Regions from separate parts of the Arthrobacter sp. AOP36-F1-5 genome, predicted to be linked through region 4. Evidence: riboswitches for the same ligand, from Rfam matches in the RefSeq annotation. Region 4 holds a riboswitch; each other region holds the start of a gene.

Region 1 (5,658 bases), 930 kb from region 4:
CGGTGGTTACCTTCACCGCTACCCCGGCCACTTCCGCGGAACTTGACCGCCAGCTCTCGCTCAACGAGACGATCCTGCGCACCAAGATCACCCGCCCGGAAGACCAGAAGGTCGTCGCAGAGTAGTCTGCGTCGACTTTTCGTAGAAACCGACTCAAGGAGGCACCATGGCAGGCGAAACCGTCATCACGGTCATCGGAAATCTCACCGCTGACCCGGAATTGCGTTTCACCCCGTCCGGTTCTGCAGTGGCGAACTTCACCATTGCCTCGACCCCGCGGACCTTCGACCGCCAGACCAGTGAGTGGAAGGACGGCGAAACGCTGTTCCTTCGCGCATCGGTGTGGCGCGATGCTGCCGAAAATGTCGCCGAGACGCTGACCAAGGGCATGCGCGTCGTCGCCCAGGGTCGGTTGAAGTCGCGTTCCTTCGAAACCAAGGAAGGCGAGAAGCGCACCGTCATGGAGCTGGATGCCGACGAGATCGGCCCCTCGCTTCGCTACGCTTCCGCCAAGGTCACCCGCACCCAGCGCAACAACTCGGGTGGTGGCGGCTTCGGCGGCGGTAATGCCGGAGGAAACTTCGGTGGCGGAAACCAGAGCGGCAACGCTGGATTCGGTGGGGGAAACCCCGGCGGAAACCAGGGCGGCACCTGGAACGCTCCGGCTCAGGACCCCTGGGCCTCCTCCTCCAATAACGGTGGATGGGGCAATGCCGGCGGGTCCGACGAACCACCCTTCTAAAGCAACACCTCTTATTCACCATCCCGCGGAAAAATTCTGCGGGCTCCACCAGATAAAGGAGCTCCACGATGGCTAAGGCTGAACTCCGTAAGCCCAAACCAAAGTCCAATCCCTTGAAGGCCGCTGACATCACCGTCATCGACTACAAGGACGTAGCATTGCTGCGCAAGTTCATTTCCGACCGCGGAAAGATCCGTGCCCGTCGCGTGACAGGCGTCTCCGTCCAGGAGCAGCGCAAGATCGCCCAGGCCATCAAGAACGCGCGTGAAGTTGCCCTGCTGCCTTACTCCGGCGCTGGCCGCGGCTAGGAAGGGATAACACCATGGCAAAGCTGATTCTGACCCACGAAGTAACCGGTCTTGGTACCGCTGGCGAGGTCGTCGAGGTGAAGGATGGTTACGCACGTAACTACCTGCTGCCCCGCGGTTTCGCGCTGCTCTGGAGCAAGGGTGGTGAGAAGCAGGTCGAGTCCATCAAGGCCGCCCGCACTGCTCGCGCCATCGCATCCCTCGAGGATGCCCAGGCATTGGCCCAGAACTTGTCCGCCCAGGCGGTCAAGATCACGGTCAAGGCCGGCCAGGGTGGTCGCCTCTTCGGCACCGTCAAGACCGCCGATATCGCCAACGCAGTCGAGGCCGCCGGCCTCGGCTCGATCGACAAGCGCACGGTGGAAATCCCCGAGCACATCAAGTCGACCGGCAACTACCAGGCAACCGTCCGTCTGCACGAGGACGTCTCCGCGACCATCGACCTGCAGGTCGTCGCCGCGAAGAAGTAGCCACCACCGCGAACCGGCTACCCTCCCCACGGGAGGTGGAGCCGACCACGGTGGACCCGAGGGGCCCTGCGCGTAAGCGCAGGGCCCCTCGGTCGTTAAGGCCCGACATCGTCGGCGGCCCATGTGCCTCCGGCTGTGGCCCCCGGGAGGCGATCTTGCGAAATATTGCGGAGATCTTTGACCCCGGGGACCCACCGGCCCTAGCGTGGACCATGAATCAAGAGCGCCACCTTCCAAGCCCTGGCTGGGTGGCCGGCAACCCTCTCACGGTAGTGGGGTGCTCCAGGTGATGATTCGGCCGTCCGGCTCCCCGGGCGGCAAGTACCGCACCCCGTGTGGATCCCGGGATCCACCGGTGTGCCATACGCCGGAAGCAGAGCAGATGACACTGTCCCATGATCTTCAACCCGACGCACTCCGCCAGGCCTTCGCGCGCCACCCTTCGGGAATCGCCGCCCTGTGCGCGATCATCGATGGCGAGGCCCAGGGCCTGGTCGCCTCCTCCTTCACCGTCGGGGTCTCCATGGACCCTCCGTTGGTGATGTTCGCGGTGCAGAACAGCTCCCGGACCTGGCCCATCGTGCGGGCCGCGGGCCGGATCGGCGTGTCGGTTCTCGGCGAGGCCCATGAGCGGGTCTGCCGGCAGATCGCCTCCAAATCGGGTGACCGGTTTGCCGGGTTGCGGCTGGACTCCACCGATGAAGGGGCCCTGTTCCTGAACGAGGCCTCCCTGTGGTTGGACTGCAGCGTGGAACGCGAATTCCCCGCCGGGGACCACCATGTGGTCCTCCTGCGGGTCCACGGCCATGCCGGACACGACGGGGCCCATGACCCGTTGGTCTTCCACGGTTCGGCCTTCCGCACGTTGCAGGCGGAGGCCCTGGTCTAGGACCGCTGGGGGGGGGTGGCTACATGCCCCGCAGGGTGTCCACGTATCGTTTGGCCTGGAGCAGCCCCAGGCCGGTGTCCTGCCTGATCTTACGTACCGCGCCGACGTAGTTTCCTTGATTGATCAGCTGCATGACGCGGTCGAAATTGGGGTTTCCCGGACCGGGCGCCATCCCCGGGGGATGTTCGAGGTCGAACCCGGTGCTCTGGCCGGTGCGTCCGGGGGAGTTGCGGGCGGCCTGGGCCGCCCGAGCCGTCGTCGCCGCCCGGAGCTTTTCCGCCTTCTCCGTGTCGATCTGCTGTTGGTGGGCCGCCGTGGCATTGAGGCGGGCGATGTATTGCTCGGCATCGCTGGGGTGGCCCGAGGGTCGTGTCTTGAAGATCCAGGTCAAGGCACCGAACACCGCGAAAAGGACGACGATCGCGACGATCGCCGTCAGCAGTTCGGAACCGCTGATTTCAGACATGTCCCCTCCTGGGGTTCGGGGCCGCCGCGCGGGCGACGGTCTTTCCTCCATTATTTCACGTGCCTTGGCTCCGGACCCGTTCAGGGCTGGTGAAGTTCGGTCATCACGTGGTGGTGTCCAGTATCCATGAGTTCACGCAGGATCCCGAGCCCGACGTCGGCCAACTTGTTGACGTAGAGGCACGAAGCGCCCAGTCGGTGCTTGCCGAGTCCAGCCGGGAGCCCGGCCGCGGCCGGGGGGTCCGTCAGCCCGTAGAGGGCCAGCGAGGAGGCGCGGGGAGAGCACCCGATCGCCGGGGTATCTCCTTCACGCCCGCTGGGGTAGCGGTAATGGTAGGAGCCGAACCCGACGATGCTGGTTCCCCACATCATCGCGGGCCGACCGCTGGCTTCCTGCATCATCGACAGAAGTGCGTGGGCGTCGTCCCGCCGCGCGGGGTGCTCGATGGCAGCGAGGAAATCACGTGGATCCACCTCTGTCGGTCGGGTCTTCGCTGCTGACATCGTGCCAGCGTGCCAGTGCGATTCGGCGACGGCAATGGATGTCCCGGCCCGGCCCGAGGACGCGAAAGTCAAAGCTACCCACAGCTGGCGGCGTGTCTGTGGAGAACCATGGCCAACTTGTGGATAAGTGGCGCCTGCACACATGTGTGCTGCTTGGCAACCTGCAAGTAGGGGGTGAATGTTGACGAAAAGTTTTCTTCCATCAGTTGTTATCCACAAGTAAAATGCCTAGTCAGAGCAGGGTTATTGAAGGAAAATAAAAGTAATCCACAAGCCCGTCCCCAGACTGTGCACACAACACGCCGCGTCACCCACAGGTTCTCCACATGGGCTGTGGATAACTCTCTTTGGTTCTGCCCGTCGGGGGCATAGGGTGACAGGGTCCCCGGCTCCAACCGGGCTGGATTCCCCGTTCGTCACCCGCGGCACCATTGTGTCGGTGGGTCGCATTCACTGGGATACTAGAGGGACGTGGCTGCGCCGCATCACCGGCGCCGCGCTGAGAGGGAAGGAACCGGACGTGACGCTCACGCACACCGAATCAGGGTCGTCGAATTCATCGGACATGGGGCGGACCCCGCCCCAGGACCTCGTGGCGGAGCAAAGCGTGCTCGGTGGCATGATGCTCTCGAAGGATGCCATCGCGGACTGTGTCGAGGTCCTGCGGGGCGTCGATTTCTATCGGCCCGCGCATGAGGCGATCTACGAGGCCGTCGTGGACCTCTATGGCCGGGGCGAACCCGCCGACGCGGTGACGGTGTCCGACCACTTGACCAAACGCGGGGAGATCTCCCGTGTCGGAGGACCCGCCTACCTGCACACACTGATCCAGTCGGTGCCGACCGCGGCCAACGCCGGGTTCTACGCGGAGATCGTCCGTGAACGGGCGGTATTACGCCGGCTGGTTGAAGCGGGCACCAAGATCGTGCAGATGGGCTACAGCCAGGACGGCGAGGTCGACGCGATCGTCAACGATGCGCAGGCCCAGATCTACGCGGTGGCCGAACGACGCACCTCGGAGGACTACGTCCCGCTCCGCGACATCATCGAAGGCACCGTAGACGAGATCGAATCGGCGGGCCAGCGTGGCGAGGGAATGATCGGGGTGCCGACCGGCCTCTATGAACTCGACGAACTGACCCAGGGCCTCCACGGAGGACAGATGGTCGTGGTGGCCGCCCGACCCGCGGTGGGCAAGTCGGTCTTCGCCCTGGACATCGCCCGTTCGGCATCCATCAAGAACAACATGACCACCGTGGTCTTCTCCCTGGAGATGGGGCGCAACGAGATCGCCATGCGTCTGCTGTCGGCCGAAGCCAGCATCGGATTGCAGGATCTGCGCAAGGGCACCATCAAGGACGAGCAGTGGGGCAAGATCGCCACCACCATGGGGCGGTTGAACGAGGCGCCGTTGTTCATCGACGACTCCCCGAACATGTCACTGATGGAGATCCGGGCCAAGTGCCGGCGCCTGAAGCAGCGGCACGACCTGAAGCTCGTGGTGCTGGACTACCTCCAGCTGATGAGTTCGGGCAAACGCGTGGAATCGCGCCAGCAGGAAGTCTCGGAGTTCTCTCGGGCACTGAAGCTGTTGGCCAAGGAACTCGATGTTCCCGTCGTCGCCCTCTCGCAGCTCAACCGTGGTTCCGAGCAGCGCACCGATAAGAAGCCGATGGTCTCGGATCTGCGTGAGTCGGGCTCGATCGAGCAGGACGCCGACCTGGTGATCCTGTTGCACCGCGAGGATATCTACGACAAGGAATCCGCACGCGCCGGCGAAGCGGACATCATCGTGGCCAAGAACCGCAACGGTCCGACCAAGAACATCGTCGTAGCCTTCCAGGGCCATTACCAGCGCTTCAACAACATGGCCACCGAAGGCGGCGGGGGGTTCTAACCCGCAAGGGCGGGTTGCCGCTCCCCCTAGCTCCGCGGTTTCAGCCGGGCGTTGGGCATTTCCGGTGCCGGCAGAGCCGCTGGCTGCCCGGCTGGGAAGGGTCCGAAATCGTGGCCATCTGACGACCACTGAGAGGCTTCAGGGTCGATTTGCTGCTGCCACGCGGTCCGGAAGTCGACGAGTTCTTGGTGTGAACGCCCCACGAAGTTCCACCACATCACGATTTGTTCACCCAACGGTTCCCCGCCGATGAGGAGCAGGCGGGCCCCGCCGTCGAGCCCCCGCAACGACATCGATGTCGAACCCTGCGGGAGGTAGGCCAGATGGCCCATCGGGACCTCGGTTTCATCTACCAGGAGGCTCCCGGCGTCGAGCAGGAGCCC
Region 2 (5,658 bases), 1.2 Mb from region 4:
GTAGCCCAGTTCCTTATAGCGCCACGCCTGGTCCTGCGGATGACGCCACAGCCCCGGCGATTGGTGGACCACGCAGTTCATGTCGAAGGCGTTCAGGCGGATCCGGCGGCGTGCTGGTGTGGTGCTCATTTTTCTCCTTCAGGGGTCTTGAGGTCGCCGACGGCGCCGAGTTTGCGCGGCGTCGCGGCGTTGACCTCGTAGTCGCCGACGATGCGGGACTTGTACATGGCGGGGTTGTGGGTGGCTATGGTGCGCGCGTTGCGCCAGTGGCGGTCCAGGTTGCAGGCGGTGGAGGTCGCCGAGGCGCCGAGGCCGTCGAAGAGCTTGCTGGTCGCCTCGAGCACGAGTGGTTGGATGCTCGTCTGGGCCCGGTTGGCGGCCAGCTCGCTGACCGCGTACTGCTCCGCGGGGCTCAGCCCCGGTTGGCCGATCACCGATTCGAGTTCGGCGATGGCGGCCAACAGGATCGCGTCCACGGCACAGGCGGTCGCCGAGATCTCTCCGATGACCTGCAGGACCTGGGGTTCATGCCGGGAGGGGACGCCGGTTCCGGTGGTGAAGGCTCGTTCACGCAGTTGGGTGTGGGCGCGGGCGTCGGCGAGGACCGCCCGGGCGATACCGGCCTGGACGGCGAGCAGCACCAACTGGAAGATGGCCGATTCCGGGTGGACGTCCAGCACCTCGGGGTCCAGGAGCGTATCCACGGGAACCCGGGTGAATCCGGTGGTCCCGGTGCCGGTGAGTTGTTGGCCGAACCCGTCCCAATCGTCGTGGATGACCACCCCCGAATGCTGGGTGGACACCACCGCGACGTGGCGCCCTTCAACCGCCGGCGCCATGGCGGTGACCGCCACCCAGTCGGCGAAGAGCGTCCCGGTGCAGTAGTACTTCTGCCCCGTGAGCAGCCAGCCGGCCTCGGACTGTTCGACGGCGGTGTTCAGGTGGCCCAGGTCGTTGCCGCCGCGCTCGGTGTAGGCGTTGCCGACGATCTGCCCGGCGACGAAGCGGGCGAACCAGCGCGCCTTGACCGCCTCGTCGTGGAGCAGCAGCACCGATTCGACGAAGCCGATATGGGCCCGCAGCAATTGGGCGATCTGCGAGTCGGCCTCCCCCAGCTCGATGAGCAAGCGGAAGGAATCAACCAGCGAGGCGCCGAAGCCGCCGACCTCCCGGGGGACCCGCAGGGCACCGAAGCGGGCCTGGTTGAGCCAGCCGACCTGTTCGAAGGGCAGGATCCGCCGGGCATCTCGGTCGGCGGCGCCATCGGCGATGCTGGCGAACACGGGTCTGAAGACCGCCGCGAGTTCGTCGTAGTGTCCGTCGGCGGGCACGCCGGGGGTCAGTTTGATCAGGTGTCGCGGGGTCACTTCGTCGATCGGCAGGGCAGCCACAGAACATCACTCCATCGGTTCCGGCGTGAGCACCTTCCTCCCGACGGATCGGGAAGGGGTTGCTGCGGCGTCACGGAGCCAGATCTCTCGGCCGCTCTGGATGGTTGTTGTCTCCATTGGGCCACATCATGGGCCCTCAGCGCCACCGTTGGAGTCAACGGAAACCACTTTTCCGGGGTGTTTCAGCCCAGGTTCCGAGCCCCAGGCAATCCAAGCAACATCGAATATTTCCGTTATTTGCACGGGTTCTGGACACGGAAGTTCAATCCGGGCACCTCGCAGGAAACATCAATGAAATATTTCGCAACGCGTCGTGTGAAGTTGCTTCTTCTGGTGCCGGTGGCCTTTAGTGGAAAGGTACCCATCCCGAGCGGCCGAGAGATCTGGCTCCGTGACGCCGCAGCAACCACGCCGAACAAGGCCCCGCCACCCCGCGGAACCCGTCACCGGCGAAGGTGCTTCCGCCAGGAACGATGGAGCTGAGTTCATGAGCATTGCCCCGACCCGTACGACCGACGCACAGCAGACCCGCCTCGGGGGCTCCGTCTCCCCGAAAGCCCACGACAAACGCATTCGTTCCCAAGGGACGTGGCAGGGATCCATGCGGACGAAGATCCGGATCCGGGCCTTCGGCTTCGAAGTGGACGAGCCCGAACCCGTTGGCGGGACCGATACCGCCCCCACTCCCATGGAATACATGGTCGGCGCAGTCAACGCATGCCTGGGCGTGGTGGTCGAACAGATCGCCGAGGAACTGCAGATCGGTCTCGAAGCCATCGAGACCTATTGCCTGGCTACCCAGGACACGCGCGGATTCGCCGGTACCGCCGATGTCCAGCCCTTTTTTCATTCCTGCCGGATCGCCGTCCACGTCCAGACCGGAGAACAAGATGCCAGCCGGTTGGACCAGCTGACGACGTCCGTGGAATCACGTTGTCCGGCGCTGACCCTGATCCGCGCCGCCGGCGTTGTCGTGGATCTTCGCTGGCATTTCGCGGAGTTGATCGATGTCGACGCTCCTGAAAGGGAATGCAACAACGCGGATGCCCTCTCTCGCGGTCTCGACTCGCGGTCCCGAAAGGTGGAGCAGTGACATCGGCGGGCGCATGGACCATCGGCTTAGCCGTGGGCTATACGGTTCTTTTGCTCTTTGGCGGCCGCTGGTCCCGCGTGCGCGCAGGGCGTCCCGGCGGACAGGGCTTCTTCGATGGCGGCCGTTCCTTCAGCCCTTGGACCGTCGCCTTCTGCATCACGGGGCTCTTCTCGGGCTCTTCATATATTTCCATCATGGAACTCAGCTATCGGACCGGGATTTCCGCTGCCTGGTACGGAGTGGCCGAAACGGTGCAAATTCTGCTGATCGCCTTGTTGCTGGTGAAACCGCTGCGGGAGAAGCTCGTCGTGACGGTCACCGGCATCATCGGTGATCGGTTCGGTCGGGCGGCTAAAGCCATCGCGGGCGTCATTACGGCGGTCACTTTCCCCATGTGGTCGGTGGCCACAACGATCGCCTTCGCCTCGGCTTTGACGGCGTTCACCGATTTGCCGCTGCAATGGACGGTCACTGCGACCGCGCTGCTTCTGTTGGTTTTTCTCTGGTCGGGCGGCATGAGGTCCGTGGCATTCAATCAGACGTTGAACTGCCTGGTCTTCGTCGTCATGCTCGTCATCGCGGGCTTCGTAGTGTTGTCGAATCCCGGCCCCGGCGGTTGGCAGGAATTGGCAGCCACCCGTCCGGCGATGGTCGACCCCGGAAATGCCGGGCTGTCCCTCATCGTCGCCTGGTTTGGGACATTCATCGTCAATGTGCCGCTGGCGCAGGCTGCCTTCCAAATGACCATGTCCTGCCGCTCTCCGCGTGACGGCCAGAAGGGCCTGTATGCGGCAGCCCTCTTCGGGATCCCCTTCATCGTCCTCGGTGCCCTGGTGGGGACCTCCGCAGCCATTGCGGTTCCCGACCAGGAACTTGGCCTCGTGGCTGTCCCCTATTACATCAGCGAGACCCTGCCGGCGCCGCTGGTCGGCCTCTTCTTCCTTGGCGTCTGGGCCTGCGCCATGGGCTGGGCGGGGCCATGCCAGTTTTCCGGAGCCACGTCCCTGGGCCGTGATGTCGGCAGCGCATTACGCCCCAAGGCCACCGAACAAGATCTGGTTCGCTACACCCGGTACTCCTTGGTTGCCCTGACGGCCTTGATGATCCTTTACGGGATCCTTCGCACCGAGCAGGCTGCCTGGTGGAACGTCCTTGCCTGGACCTTGCGCAACGGGGCCACGTTGGCGCCGGTTCTCGCGGTCTTCCTTTGGCCGTTGGCCAGCCGTCGGGCAGTACATGCAGCCATGCTTTCCGGGTTCCTTGCCGGCATTGCCTGGAACCAGCTCTCGGGCTGGTCCGCCACAACGTTCTTCGCAGGAATCCATCCCGTGTGGGTTGGAATGGGCATCAACCTTGCAGTCATGGTCGTGGTCACGCTGGTGACCGTGCCCTGGGAATCCACCCCGGATCGAAAACGACGAACGGCCGGCATCCGCTACACCGCGGGTGGAACGTTGGTCGCTGCAGCACTGCTGACGTTCGGAGAATGGCTGGGACATTTCGGGCTTCTGGGGCTGGGACTCTTCACCGCCGTGACCCTCTACTCACTGGCGATCTTCAATCTCACCGTAGGAACCACCCGCCGGCAGCACCTGCCCACCACGGAAGAAACAATCCCGGTTTCCGCCTAGGACCCCACCGGTCATCTCCCGGGGGCCGCTACCCACCGCGGGGAAGCCTTACATGGCCCCGCGTCATACTGCCCACCCGATTGGAGCACCCATGACCAACGTACCGACAATGGACTCCCCCACTGCCGACGCCCAGCTCGATGTCCTGAACGCCGAAGCCGCACGCCTGGACTTCTGGGCCGAGGCCGCGGCACGCCTGGACTGGACCGAACCCTGGCATACGATCCACAGCACTACCGCCGTGGACCCGGTGGCCCGCCGGGGCCCCGAACTACGCTGGTTCGAGGGCGGGAAACTCAATGCGGCGGTGAACTGTGCCGACCGGCATGTCGCCTCCGGCCAGGGGGAGAAGGTCGCCCTGCATTTCGAGGGCGAACCCGGGGACCGGCGCAGTGTCACCTACGCCGAGCTGACCGGCATGGTCAGCCAGGCGGCCCACGCCTTGACCTCCCTGGGCATCGGCGTCGGGGACCGCGTGGTCATCTACCTGCCGGTGCTGGTGGAGACCATTGTCATCACCCTGGCCTGCGCCCGGATTGGTGCGGTGCATTCGCTGGTCTTCGGCGGCTTCTCGGCCGAGGCCCTGCGATTCCGGGTCGAGGACACCGGGGCGAAGCTCCTGGTCACCACCGACGGCCAGTTCCGCCGCGGAACCGCGGTGCCGGTCAAGGCCCACGCCGACGCCGCGGTGGCCGGGGACAACGCCATCGAACACGTATTGGTCATCCGTCGCACCGGCAGCGGGATCGCGTGGACCGAAGGCCGGGACCTGTGGTGGCACGAGGTGGTCGAGAAGCAGCCGCGCACCCACGCCGCCGAGGCCTTCGACGCCGAAACCCCGCTGTTCATCATGTACACCTCGGGGACCACCGGGAAGCCCAAGGGTCTGGTGCACACCACCGGCGGCTACCTCACCCAAGCCTCCTGGAGCCACGAGTTCCTCTTCAGCCATCCGGACCCCGGCCAGCGGGACCTGGACGTGCACTGGTGCACCGCCGACCTGGCCTGGGTCACCGCCCACACCTACGAGATCTACGGACCACTGTCCAACGGTGTCACCCAGGTCCTCTACGAAGGCGTCCCCAACGCCCCGCATCCGGGACGGCACTTCGAGATCATCGAACGTTATTCGGTGACCAGCTACTACACGGCCCCGACCCTGGTGCGCTCGCTCATGGGCTGGTTCCCGGACGGTATCCCCGCCGATCACGACCTCTCCTCCATCCGGATGGCCGGCACCGTCGGGGAGGCCGTGAACCCCGAGGCCTGGCGTTGGCTGCGCACCCAAGTCGGCCGCGATTCACTGGTTCCCGGTGAGCCCAATGCCGGCATCCCGATGGTCGACACCTGGTGGCAATCCGAAACCGGCGCCACGATTCTTTCACCGCGCCCCGGCGATACCGTGCTCAAACCCGGTTGTGGCACCCGGGCACTTCCCGGGGTGGCCACGGACATCGTGGACGAGGACGGCGCCCGGGTCCCGGCGAACGTGCAAGGGAACATCGTGCTCACCGCCACCGGTCCGGCCATGGCGCGTACCGTG
Region 3 (5,658 bases), 1.7 Mb from region 4:
TGCGAGAACTATTACGGAACCGCCAGGACCCAGACCCCGATGATCCTGGTGGGCCGGCGGCATTGGACCCGTGAACTGCCGGCCTGGCCGCTCTTGGAATCCTTGGCCGAAGGCCGGGACATGGCAGCGGCCATCCATCTGGTGGAGACCCCCGAGGCGGCCGTGGACATCCTCGCCGGCGGGTGACCGGCCCGCCGGGGGGCCCGGGCCCGGGGCAGGAGCCCCGGAACCCGTCGGCGCAGCGCCCGGTGAGATCCAGAGGATCGGCAGCTGCGCTGGGTAGGCTGGCGCTATGGACTCGAATCCCTATCTCGTGACCCGGCAGCGCCTGGTCCAGGCGCCTCCCGGGGCCATTTTCGAACTACTCGTCGACCCGTCGAAGCATCCGCTCATCGACGGCTCCGGCACGGTGAAGAGCGCCCGGCAGGACGAACCCCAGCGGCTGGCACTGGGCTCCGAATTCGGGATGGACATGCGCCTGGGCGTGGGATATCGGATCCAGAACACGGTGGTGGAGTTCGAGGAGAACCGGCTGATCGCCTGGCGGCATTTCAACGGCCACCGCTGGCGCTACGAATTGATCCCCGCCCCGCGGGGCACGCTGGTGCGTGAGACCTGGGATGCCTCGCGGCTGAAACGTCAATGGCCGCTGAAGGTCATGGGGTTCACTCGCAGCACCCCGGTGAACATCGAACGCACGCTGGATCGGTTGGCCGACTATTTCGACCCCAATACGCCGCGCCCCCCGGAGCCGGAACCACCGCGTCCCTCCCCGCGGAAGCCCCGCGCCAAGTCATTGACCCCCGCCCAGGAGGCGAAGGAGGCCGCCCGGAAGCAGGCCCGCGCCCAGAAGGCGGCGCAGCAGGATGAGGAAGGCGTTGCGGCCCAGGCGGCCAAGGCCGAACGGTTGGTGCTGGCGGAGGAAGCCGAGACCGCCCGTCGGGCGGCCCGGAACGAACGCACCGCCGAGGCCCGCCGCGCCCGTGAACTGAAGGAAACGGAAAAGACCGAGCAGGCCGCCCTGGCCGAACGCGCCCAGGCCGAGAAGGTCGCGGAACAGGAGCGGGTCGAGGCCGAGAAGGCGGCAGAGGCCGCCCGCGAGGAGCAGGCCAAGGCGCAGAAGGCGGCGGAGCTCGAGCGGGCCCAGGCGGAACGGACCGCCGCCGCCGAACGGGTCAAGGAGGAGAGGGCGGCCCGGCAGGAACACGAACGCCGGACGAAGGCCGCGCGGGCCGAGGAGGCCGAGGCGGCGAAGACCCGGAAGAACGCCCCGCAGGTGCCCGTGGAGCCGTTGCCGCCGATCGGGGCGACCCCCCGGCCGTTGACGACGACCCCACGCCGGCCCGCACGCGAGATGATCGCCGCAGCCAAGGCCGGACGGCGGGATGCTCCGGCCCCCGGGCAGGGCACCGAACCGGCCGGCGAGCCGGACACGCAGGAGCCGACCCCGCCCCCGGCGGGGGACCGCCGCCCCGTGGCCGCAGCCCGCCGGATGCGCCGCGCCAGCTGAACGGAAGGGGCCGGGTTCTGCGGGTCCTAGCCGATGTTCCCGCCGAAGAGCAGGCCGAGAACGTAGGTGACCCCGGCGGCACCGAGGCCGATGGCCAGCTGCCGGAACCCGCGTTTGGCCGGGGAGGCGCCGGAGAGCAGTCCGACGATGCCCCCGGTCAGCATCAACGCGACCCCGACCAGGAGCAGGGCCACCAGCAGGGCTGGCAGCCCGCCCATACCGAAGAGGTAGGGCAGGATCGGGACCAAGGCCCCCGAGGAGAAGAAGCAGAAGCTGGAGGCGGCGGCGCCGAAGGCGGAGCCCAGGGCCTCGTGTTCGTCGCCGCCGGTTTCGGTTTCGGGCACCTCGGGTTGCAGGGACAATGAGGGGTCGCAGTCGCAGCTGAAGGTCCCCAGCCGTTCGGCGGCCCGGTGCTCGGCGGCCTCCCGGCTCATGCCGCGGGCCCGGTAGACCAGGACCAGTTCGTTGGCCTGCAGGTCCAGGTCCGGGGCGGCGATGAGCGTGATCTGGGTCGGTTGGGAGGCGGTGAGCAGTTCGCGCTGCGAGCGGACGGAGACGTATTCCCCGGCGGCCATGGACAGGGCGCCGGCGAGCAGGCCGGCGACCCCGGCAAAGAGGACCAGCGCGCTGGACACCCCGGCGGCGCCGATGCCCATCACTAGGGCCAGGTTGGAGACCAGCCCGTCGTTGGCCCCGAAGACGGCGGCCCGGAAGTTGCCGGAGAGCCGGTTGCGGCCGCGGATCGCCAGCCCGCGTACGACTTCCTCATGCACCAGCTCATCGGCGGCCATCTGAGCGGTGGCGTCGGCGTCGCTGTCGTAGGGGGAGGCGCCCTCGGCCCGTTGGGCCAAGGCCAGGACGAAGACCGAGCCGAAGTTGCGGGCCATGAACCGCAGCATGACGCGGCTGAGCGAGGGGCGTGCGGTCTTCCGGGCATGCTCGCCCAGAAGATTGGACCAATGCTCCTGGTGGCGGGCTTCCGCCCGGGCCAGACCCAACAGGATCTGGCGTTCCTCGCCCTCACGGCGTTTGGCCAGGGTGAGGTAGATGGAACCTTCGACGCGTTCGTCGGCCAGGTATTTGCGCCAGCGCCGGATCTCGGCGGGCGTGGGCTCCCTACGCGAGGCCTCCGCGGCTGGCGGATCGGCGTCGGGGGAGGGGGCATCCGGTGTCATTGGGCGTCCTTCAATCGGTTCGTATGTCCCCGCGGTGGTGCGGGACTGCCGGTCAAAGGTCGGTGGGTGGCCACGAGCCTCGGACCGCCAGTGGCGGGCCGAAGGTCTCGTTCGCCCGGCGTGGTGCCGGGTGGAATGCCGGACCGCCGGGAGGGCGGTCGGTATGTCGACAGGTCCTCGTCCACCCGTGCCGGATCAACGATCCAGCGCGGGTGGGGTGTGGAACTACTCCCCTTCAGCCGACCAGCATACCCGAGGGAGCCTCGGCGCGGTCGCGGACGGGCAGGCGTTCAAGGAAGAACACCTGTGCTTCCCCGTCGGGGCGGTGTGCCCGGGGAATACGCACGGTCAGTGCGCAGGAGTCGGATTCCCAGACCGGTCGGCCGGCCGTGTTGGCCAGCGCATGGTCGAGATCCTTGGGGTGGGGCGCGATGAAGCGCTCCCAGTGACCGTCCACGTTGAGGCAGACGGTGCCTAGCATCGAATCGAAAATTGGAAGGACGGAGACGCTTTGCGCCACGGATTTCCTCTCGTGCGTTCTTACCCAACACGTTGTCGTGCGGGCCGCTTCTTCATCCGAACCACCCACGAACCTGGGGTTGGTGCGCGGGTAGTCGGAGCTGTTGCCCGCGTCTCATGAAGCTTTTTGCCAGCCTAACGTGATTGCCGGGGCAACCCAAGCTGTGTTCCACGTCATTCCCGCTGCATCCCAGCGTTGGTGCGGCTAGATTCGTGTTCGACATCTGCTCCCCCGGGAGCACTGTCACCCGGGGGGAACGAGGACGACGCCGGGGCGGGTTCAGGCTTGCTGATCGGCGGAAACGCCCTCCATGTCGACCCGTCCGGCGACCCGATCCGACCAGTGCCGGGCCACTTCCGGGCGGGTCGGCGGGGAGAGCAGGCTGAACAGGACATAGACCACCAACGAGGCGCCCAGACCGTAGTAGATGGGCTCATTGGCGTAGACCCCGGAGAACTTCTCGGTGGACAGTGCCTCCAGGGTGATCATGGTCGTCAGGGTGACCAGGGTCCCTGCCGCCATGGACAGGGCGGCGCCGATGCCGTTCCCGCGCTTCCAGAGCAGCCCGCCCAGGATCGCGACCAGCAGCCCGCCGACCAGGATGTCGTAGGCGATGGTCAGGGCGGCGACGACGTCGTTGACGAGGATCGCCAGGATGATCGCCACGGCCCCGAGGCCCAGGACCCAGTACCGGTTGGCGGCGACGTCGTGCTCGGGGTTGCGCCCGGTGTTGACCTCGATCTCCTTGCCGAACCAGCTGGCGACGAAGGGGGTGACGTCGTTGCGGGCCACGGTGGCCGCGGCGATGAGTGCGCCGGAGGCGGTGGACATCATGGCCGCCACGGCGGCGGCCAGGACGATCCCGCCGACGGCCACCGGAAGCAGGGTCATGGCGACCTCCGCGTAGACGACGTCCTTGCCCAGGGCCTCGATGTCGATGCCGGGCAGGGCGACCCGGGCGGACATGCCGATGATCGCCCCGGCGATGCCGTAGATCACGCAGTAGATGCCGGCGGTGGCTCCGCCCCAGCGGGCCACCTTGGGGGTGCGGGCGGTGAACACCCGCTGCCAGATGTCCTGGCCGATCAACAGGCCCAGGGTGTAGACCACGAAGTAGGTGATGATCGTCTCGGCGCCCAGGCCGCCCCAACTGAAGAATTCATCGCGGGCCCGTTCGGGGATGCCGGCGGAGATTCCCTCGAAGCCGCCGGCCGCCGAGAGGGCGAAGGGCAGCATCAGGGCGAAGACACCGACGGTCTTGATGACGAACTGGACCTGGTCGGCCAGGGTGATGGACCACATGCCGCCGATGGTGGAGTACACGAGCACGATCGCCCCGCCGACGGCGATGGCGAGCCAGCGGTCCCAGTCGAAGAGCACGACGAAGATCGTGGCGTAGGCCCCGGTGGAGGTGGCACAGAGCATCAGCGTGTAGGCCAGCATGACCACCGCCGAGGCGTTGGTGGCGTGTTTGGAGCCGTAGCGCAGGGTGAGCATCTGGGAGACGGTGAAGATCTTCAGTCGTTGCAGCCGCGGGGCGAAGAACATGCTCAGCAGCAGCACCCCGATGCCGATGGCGATGACCAGCCAGGCGCCGGAGAGGCCGAATTCGTAGCCCAGGCCGACGCCGCCGACGGTGGAGGCGCCCCCGAGTACGACGGCGGCCATGGTTCCGGTGTAGAAGAAGGGGCCGAGTCGGCGCCCCGCGACCAGGTAGTCGCTGCTGTTCTTGGTGCGGGACTTGCCCCACCAGCCGAACGCGAGCATCGCGATCAGGTACGCGATGACGATCGCGATATTGATGATGTCCATGGGGAACCTCTGGTCGGAAAAGGGAGGATGATCAAAAAATGATGTTTACAGGTAAACATCTGTTGCCTACTAAGCTAAAGTGATCTGGCTAACAGGTCAATTGGCCTATGCTGTGTGACGTAATGCAGCACCTACATCCATTGTGAAGACCCGGAGTACACCGCCCATGAAGGCCTTGCCCGTCGAGCCCAGCAACGCCCCGATTGCCATCGGTTCGAAGATCCGGGCGGCGCGTCATGCCCAGCGTATGACGATTGAACAGGTGGCTGAATCGACCGGGCTGACCAAGGGCTTCCTCTCCCGGGTCGAACGCGACCTGACCTCGCCCTCGGTGGCCTCGCTGGTCACGTTGTGCCAGGTCCTCTCGGTGTCGGTGGGGGAGCTGTTTGCCCAGCCCGAGACCCATGTGGTCCGTTTCGATGATGCCCCGCGGATCTCGTTGGGCGGGCACGGCATCATCGAACGCCTGGTGACCAGTCGGTCGGAGAAGCGGCTGCAGGTCATCCGCGCCGTCATCGAACCCCATGGGCAGGGCGAGGACGAACTGTATTCGGTGGATTGCGAGGTCGAGGTCCTGCATGTGGTCTCCGGGCGCTTCATCATCATCTTCGCCAATGAACGCTTCGAGCTCGAGGGCGGCG
Region 4 (5,658 bases):
GGGGATGAATCGGCGGGACGGCTGACCTTGGAGGTCATCCGCCGCGAGATGCGCTCCCTGGTCGAAGACCGGGCGGACGATGCGAACCTGTACTTCCTGGACGGACTCGAGCTGTATGGGGCCCCGGACGAGGCCGAGCTGCCGCTGCCGGACAACCTGCATCCGGATTCCGCAACGCATCAGCTGATCGGCGATCGCTTCGCCGATCGGGTCTTCGCCGCCGACGGACCCTTCGCGGCGGTGCCGCGGCACTGATCCGGGACGGCACAGAGCGAAAACGACGGCGGCCCGCGGGCCGCCGTCGTTCGGTGTTCCACCTCCGTGAGCGGATCAGAGGGTGATGGTCCCCGAGGGGGTCTCGAAGGTCACCGTCATGATTCCCGGGGTGCCATTGGGGGCCTCCCACTGGACTTCGACATCGCCCAACGGCGACTCCGAGGGGGTGCCCAGCCATTCGCGGACCCGTTCGACCGAACCGGCGATCGCGATCCCGGAGATATGCCCCTGCGGATCCAATGCCCGGGAGGGGTGCAGGTCCTCGGTGCCGGTATCCCAGCGCAGCATGTAGGGCACCTGCGGGTCGGCGATCAGGCCCTTGATGCCGATCTGCTGCCACGTCAGTTCTTGGCCGTCGGGGAACTTGCGGTTGCCCGGGACCGATGACCGGCCCAGACGTTCCTCGAACGGGGCCAGGTCGTCAACGGCGACGCACCAACCCATCCATCCGCCACCCATCTCCGATCGGGCCCGGACGGCCTGGCCGAACGGCGCCTTGTCCGAGGACGGGTGGTCCAGGACCTCCACGACCTCCAGGTACTGGGTGTTCTTCAACGGGAAAATGACGTTCCTGGTCCCGAAGCGGGGATGAATGCCTCCCTTGACGGACTCGATCCCCAGAGTCTTGCCGACACGGGCGGCCGTCGCGGCCAACCCGTCTGGTCCACATGCGTACGAAACGTGATCCAACCTCATCATGGCTTCATGATCGCACTTTGTGAGGTGCGTCTCGACTTAGGGTGCCCTAAATCACCATGGTTCGTATTTTCCTCGACCCGTTTCCCGGGCCTCCATCGCGGCCGTCAGGAGGGGGACCGGACGGGGGAGGGGGAGGAATGTTGCGCCCTGCGGTCATATTGACGCCGCGTTGTTGCGGCGGCCGCCCCGATCCACAACACTGGAGGCAGGTCATGAGTGCCAGCGCGAAACCCCGGTTTGCTGGCCGGCAACCCTCCACTCGCGGTGGGGTGCCCCGGGTGAAGACCTGGTTCGCCTCCACAAGGAGAACGGACAAGCGCGGGTCACCTCCCGGCGTTCCCTTCCGGGACCGCCGTGGAACAGGGGCCCCTGAGTCGTAGAAGGGGACAGAAATGTCTGCATCATGGTCTTTTGAAACCCGCCAGGTCCACGCCGGACAGGCACCGGATCCCACCACCGGGGCCCGGGCGCCGCCGATCTACCAGACGACGTCGTATGTCTTCCCCAGCGCCGAGAGTGCCGCAGCACGCTTCGCGCTGAAGGAACTCGAGCCGATCTACACCCGCATCGGCAACCCGACGCAGGAAGCCGTCGAAACCCGGATCGCCGACCTCGAAGGCGGGGTCGGGGCCCTGCTGCTGGCCTCGGGCCAGGCGGCGACCACGCTTTCGATCCTCAACCTCGCGGGAGCCGGGGACCATATCGTGGCCAGCCCGAGCCTCTACGGGGGAACGCAGAACCTGTTCAAGCACACGTTGAAGCGCCTCGGCATCGAGGTCACCTTCGTGGAGGATCCCGACCACCTGGATTCCTGGCGGGCCGCGGTGAAACCGAACACCAAGGCATTCTTCGGTGAGGTCATCTCCAATCCGCGCCAGGACGTCCTGGATATCGAGGGCGTCAGCACGGTGGCCCACGAAGCCGGGGTCCCGCTCATCGTGGACAACACCCTGGGCACCCCGTACCTGGTCCGCCCCATCGAATTCGGTGCCGACATCGTGGTGCACTCGGCCACGAAGTACCTGGGCGGGCACGGAACCTCCGTCGCCGGGGCCATCGTTGATTCGGGCAACTTCGACTTCGCGGCCGACCCGGAACGCTTCCCGGAATTCAATACCCCCGACGAGTCCTACAACGGGCTGGTCTTCGCCCGCGATCTGGGGGTCGACGGCGCCCTGGGGGCGAACCTGGCGTTCATCCTCAAGGCGCGCGTCCAGTTGTTGCGCGATCTGGGTTCGGCGGTCTCCCCGTTCAACGCCTTCCTGATCGCCCAGGGCCTGGAAACCCTGAGCCTGCGCATGGAACGCCATGTGGCCAACGCGCAGAAGGTCGCCGAATGGCTCGAGGCCCACGCCCAGGTCGACTCCGTCGCCTTCGCCGGCCTGCCCTCCAGCCCCTGGTACGAACTCGGCCGCAAATACGCCCCGCGGGGCGTCGGCGCGGTCCTGGCCTTCGAGATCTCCGGCGGCGAACCGGCCGGCCGGGCCTTCGTCGACGGCCTCGAACTGCACTCCAACGTCGCCAACATCGGCGATGTGCGCTCGCTGGTGATCCACCCGGCCTCCACCACGCACTCCCAGCTCTCCGACGCCGAACGCGCCGCGGCCGGGGTGGGAGCCGGACTGGTGCGCCTGTCGGTGGGCATCGAGCACATCGACGACATCATCGCCGACCTCGAGGTCGGTTTCGCCGCCGCGGCCGCCGCCGGGGACGAAGCCGCAGAGGCCGCCCCGGAAGTCCAGGCCGTCCGGTGAGCCAGGGCGTCGGCGACGTGAGGGAACGACGTCAGGCCCCCGGGGCGCCGTTGATCCGTGACGGCATCCTCAAATGCGTGCCCATCGGCGGCTACCGCTTCGAGACCGGCGGCTGGCTGCCCGAGGTGATGATCGGCTACGAGACCTGGGGGACCCTGGACGCCCGGGCCTCCAATGCGGTGCTGTTGCTGCACGCCCTGACGGGGGATACCCATGTCTCCCGGGGGCACAGCCAGGAAGAAGGCTGGTGGGAAGGACTCGTGGGTCCGGGAAAGACGATCGATACCGACAGGTTCTTCGTCGTGGCCCCGAACATGGTCGGCGGCTGCTATGGCTCCAGCGGGCCCTCCAGCCTCGACCCCGACGGGCAGGCCTGGGGCTCCCGGTTCCCGTTCACCACGGTGCGGGATTCGGTGCGCACCGAGGCCCGGTTGGCCGACTACCTGGGCATTTCACGCTGGCACTCCGTCCTGGGCGGTTCCCTCGGTGGAGCGCGAGCGTTGGAATGGGCGGTGGAATACCCCGAACGCGTGGCCCGGTGCGCCGTCATTGCGGCCACCGCGGTCGCCTCCGCCGAACAGATCGCCTTCGGGCAGATCCAGACGCAGGCCATCCGGCTGGATCCGGACTTCTCCGGTGGCGACTTCTACGGAGCGGCGCCCTCGGCCGGCGCCCTCGACGCCGTCGGCACCGTGGCCCGGGGCAGTGGCACCGGCCCCCTCGCGGGGCTGGGGATCGCCCGCCGGCTGGCCCACATCACCTACCGTTCCGAGCCGGAACTGGAGATCCGTTTCGGGCACGAGGGCCAGGCCGAGGAGGACCCCTTCGGCAGCCCCGGCTTCGACCGGGGCCGGTACCAGGTCGAAAGCTATCTGGACCACCAGGCCGGCAAGCTGGTGACCCGCTTCGACGCGAACTCCTACATCGTGCTCACCGAGGCACTGGTGGGGCATGACGTCGGACGGGGACGGGGCGGGGTCGAGGCCGCCCTGGCCCGGACCGGCGGGGTGGAATTCCTCATCGCCGCCGTCGACAGCGACCGGCTCTACGGCCCGCAGCAGTCCGAGCGCCTGGCCGCTGCCCTGCCGGAGACACCGCAGGTCCAGTACATCCATTCACCGATCGGCCACGATGGCTTCCTGACCGACATCGAACAGTTGAACCAGGTCCTTCGTTCGGGGTTCTACGCCTGAGGGCCCCGCCCCGGGAACCTAGTTGTACTCGGCCGGGAGGTTGGTGACGGTCCCGGGCTCTTGACGTAGCGAAGACCTCCGGGTGCGGTGGGTGATGTCTAAGTCGCCAACCGTCCGGAGGTCTTCATGTCCCACCGTAATGCCCGGCTGAACTTGCGTGGCCGGCAATTGCTCGTAGAGCGGGTCTGTGTCCAGGGGTGGGCAGTCGCGCATGCTGCGCGAGCCCAGGGTGTGTCTCGTCAGTGCGCGCACCGATGGATCAATCGGTTCCGTAGTGAGGGTTCTGCGGGCCTTCTCGATCGGTCCTCGCGCCCGCACCACAGTCCACGCCAGACCTCGGTCGAGGTTGAGGAAAGAATCGTGGCGCTGCGCCACGAGCAACGACACGGCCAGGACTGGATCGGCGCTGACCTCAACATCCCAGCTCGCACAGTCTCGCGGGTGCTGCGCCGCCACGCGGTCCCCTATCTACGCGAGTGTGACCCGTTGACCGGTGAGGTGATCCGGGCCTCGAAGACCACAGCGGTGCGCTACGAACGCGACCGGCCCGGTGAGCTGGTCCATGTCGATGTGAAGAAGATCGGCAAGATCCCTGACGGCGGTGGGTGGAAAGCCCATGGCCGCCAGATGGGGTCAACCGCGGCGAAGAAGAAGGCCCGGATCGGCTATGACTACGTGCACTCGATGGTCGACGACCACTCCCGGTTGGCGTACTCCGAGATCCTCGGTGACGAAAAGGGCACCACCTGTGCGGGGTTCTTGCGACGTGCAGCGGTGTTCTTTGATGTCCATGGCATCGCCCAGATCGAGCGGGTGATCACCGACAACCACTGGTCGTACCGCCGCTCAGAAGACTTCGCTACCGCCATCAGCGATCTGGGCGCGAAGCACAAGTTCATCAAACCGCACTGCCCATGGCAGAACGGCAAGGTCGAGCGGTTCAACCGAACCCTGGCCACCGAATGGGCCTACCGCCAGGTGTTCACCACCAACGCCGACCGTAGCGCTGCCCTTGCCCCATGGCTCGAGGTCTACAACACTGTCCGACGCCACACCGCACTCGGAGGCAAACCCCCGACCAGCCGCCTGTCACCAACCTGATGGCCGAGTACACCTAGTCCGCGTCGTTGCGCGGATCCCCGGCACCCACGCTGTGGGGGGTCCCGCCCGGGGAAAAGGGCATGGCCTGCGGGCGTTTGGCCGTGATTCCGTCACCGCTGGACTGGTGCCGAAGCCGCCGCAGCACCCAGGGCGCCAGATGCGTGCGCGCCCAGACCAGGTCCTCACGCCGGGCCACCCTCCAGGGCTTGGGCTCCGAGGGGCTCGGCTCCAAGGCCGTGAGCTCGTGTTCGACGTTGAGGGCATCCAGGGCCATCATCGCAATGGTGTGGTGGCCCAGCGGTGAGAAGTGCAGCCGGTCCGGGGCCCACATCCGGGGTTCGTGGAGCTGGCGCATCGCCCACATATCGGCGACGACCGCGTCATGGCGGGCGCCGATGGCCCGCAAGTTCTCGTTGTAGATGGCCACCCGGCCGCGCATCGAGCCCAGGACCGGGGTTTCACCGATATCGGGGCCGTTGAACAGCAGGACCGTGGCCCCGGTGGCCGAGAGCTCGCCGATGAACCGGTCCATGGTCACCGCCAGGGCATCGGGATCCCCACCGGGGCGCAGCACGTCGTTGCCCCCGGCGCAAATGGTGATCAGGTCCGGGCGGAGTTCCAGGGCGGGTTCCAGC

What was found. Region 4 has a riboswitch for S-adenosylmethionine ahead of AC3ZI9_RS11375 (bifunctional o-acetylhomoserine/o-acetylserine sulfhydrylase). Riboswitches for the same ligand answer to the same signal wherever they lie in the genome.
Region 1: another riboswitch for S-adenosylmethionine. It lies ahead of AC3ZI9_RS15670 (flavin reductase family protein); the one in region 4 lies ahead of AC3ZI9_RS11375 (bifunctional o-acetylhomoserine/o-acetylserine sulfhydrylase).
Region 2: another riboswitch for S-adenosylmethionine. It lies ahead of AC3ZI9_RS00885 (acyl-CoA dehydrogenase family protein); the one in region 4 lies ahead of AC3ZI9_RS11375 (bifunctional o-acetylhomoserine/o-acetylserine sulfhydrylase).
Region 3: another riboswitch for S-adenosylmethionine. It lies ahead of AC3ZI9_RS03425 (hypothetical protein); the one in region 4 lies ahead of AC3ZI9_RS11375 (bifunctional o-acetylhomoserine/o-acetylserine sulfhydrylase).

Annotation. Positions count from the first base shown of each region.
Region 1 is NZ_CM176892.1:3,395,648-3,401,305, reverse strand. Features, by position in the region: gene rpsF (30S ribosomal protein S6) at 1-125, shown strand, start outside; gene AC3ZI9_RS15685 (single-stranded DNA-binding protein) at 167-742, shown strand; gene rpsR (30S ribosomal protein S18) at 811-1,050, shown strand; gene rplI (50S ribosomal protein L9) at 1,065-1,520, shown strand; SAM riboswitch class IV at 1,736-1,850, shown strand; gene AC3ZI9_RS15670 (flavin reductase family protein) at 1,903-2,409, shown strand; gene AC3ZI9_RS15665 (hypothetical protein) at 2,429-2,875, opposite strand; gene AC3ZI9_RS15660 (DUF1801 domain-containing protein) at 2,956-3,378, opposite strand; gene dnaB (replicative DNA helicase) at 3,944-5,275, shown strand; gene AC3ZI9_RS15650 (pirin family protein) at 5,302-5,658, opposite strand, start outside.
Region 2 is NZ_CM176892.1:174,976-180,633, reverse strand. Features, by position in the region: gene AC3ZI9_RS00890 (LLM class flavin-dependent oxidoreductase) at 1-129, opposite strand, end outside; gene AC3ZI9_RS00885 (acyl-CoA dehydrogenase family protein) at 126-1,391, opposite strand; SAM riboswitch class I at 1,400-1,498, opposite strand; gene AC3ZI9_RS00880 (OsmC family protein) at 1,879-2,484, shown strand; gene AC3ZI9_RS00875 (sodium:solute symporter family protein) at 2,421-4,115, shown strand; gene acs (acetate--CoA ligase) at 4,207-5,658, shown strand, end outside.
Region 3 is NZ_CM176892.1:750,951-756,608, forward strand. Features, by position in the region: gene AC3ZI9_RS03410 (LOG family protein) at 1-186, shown strand, start outside; gene AC3ZI9_RS03415 (SRPBCC family protein) at 293-1,510, shown strand; gene AC3ZI9_RS03420 (VIT1/CCC1 transporter family protein) at 1,537-2,685, opposite strand; gene AC3ZI9_RS03425 (hypothetical protein) at 2,921-3,166, opposite strand; SAM riboswitch class IV at 3,217-3,327, opposite strand; gene AC3ZI9_RS03430 (sodium:solute symporter family protein) at 3,485-5,017, opposite strand; gene AC3ZI9_RS03435 (helix-turn-helix domain-containing protein) at 5,184-5,658, shown strand, end outside.
Region 4 is NZ_CM176892.1:2,468,883-2,474,540, reverse strand. Features, by position in the region: gene AC3ZI9_RS11385 (GDSL-type esterase/lipase family protein) at 1-255, shown strand, start outside; gene AC3ZI9_RS11380 (VOC family protein) at 331-975, opposite strand; SAM riboswitch class IV at 1,184-1,300, shown strand; gene AC3ZI9_RS11375 (bifunctional o-acetylhomoserine/o-acetylserine sulfhydrylase) at 1,368-2,729, shown strand; gene metX (homoserine O-acetyltransferase MetX) at 2,747-3,922, shown strand; gene AC3ZI9_RS11365 (IS481 family transposase) at 4,049-5,023, shown strand; gene AC3ZI9_RS11360 (SGNH/GDSL hydrolase family protein) at 5,037-5,658, opposite strand, start outside.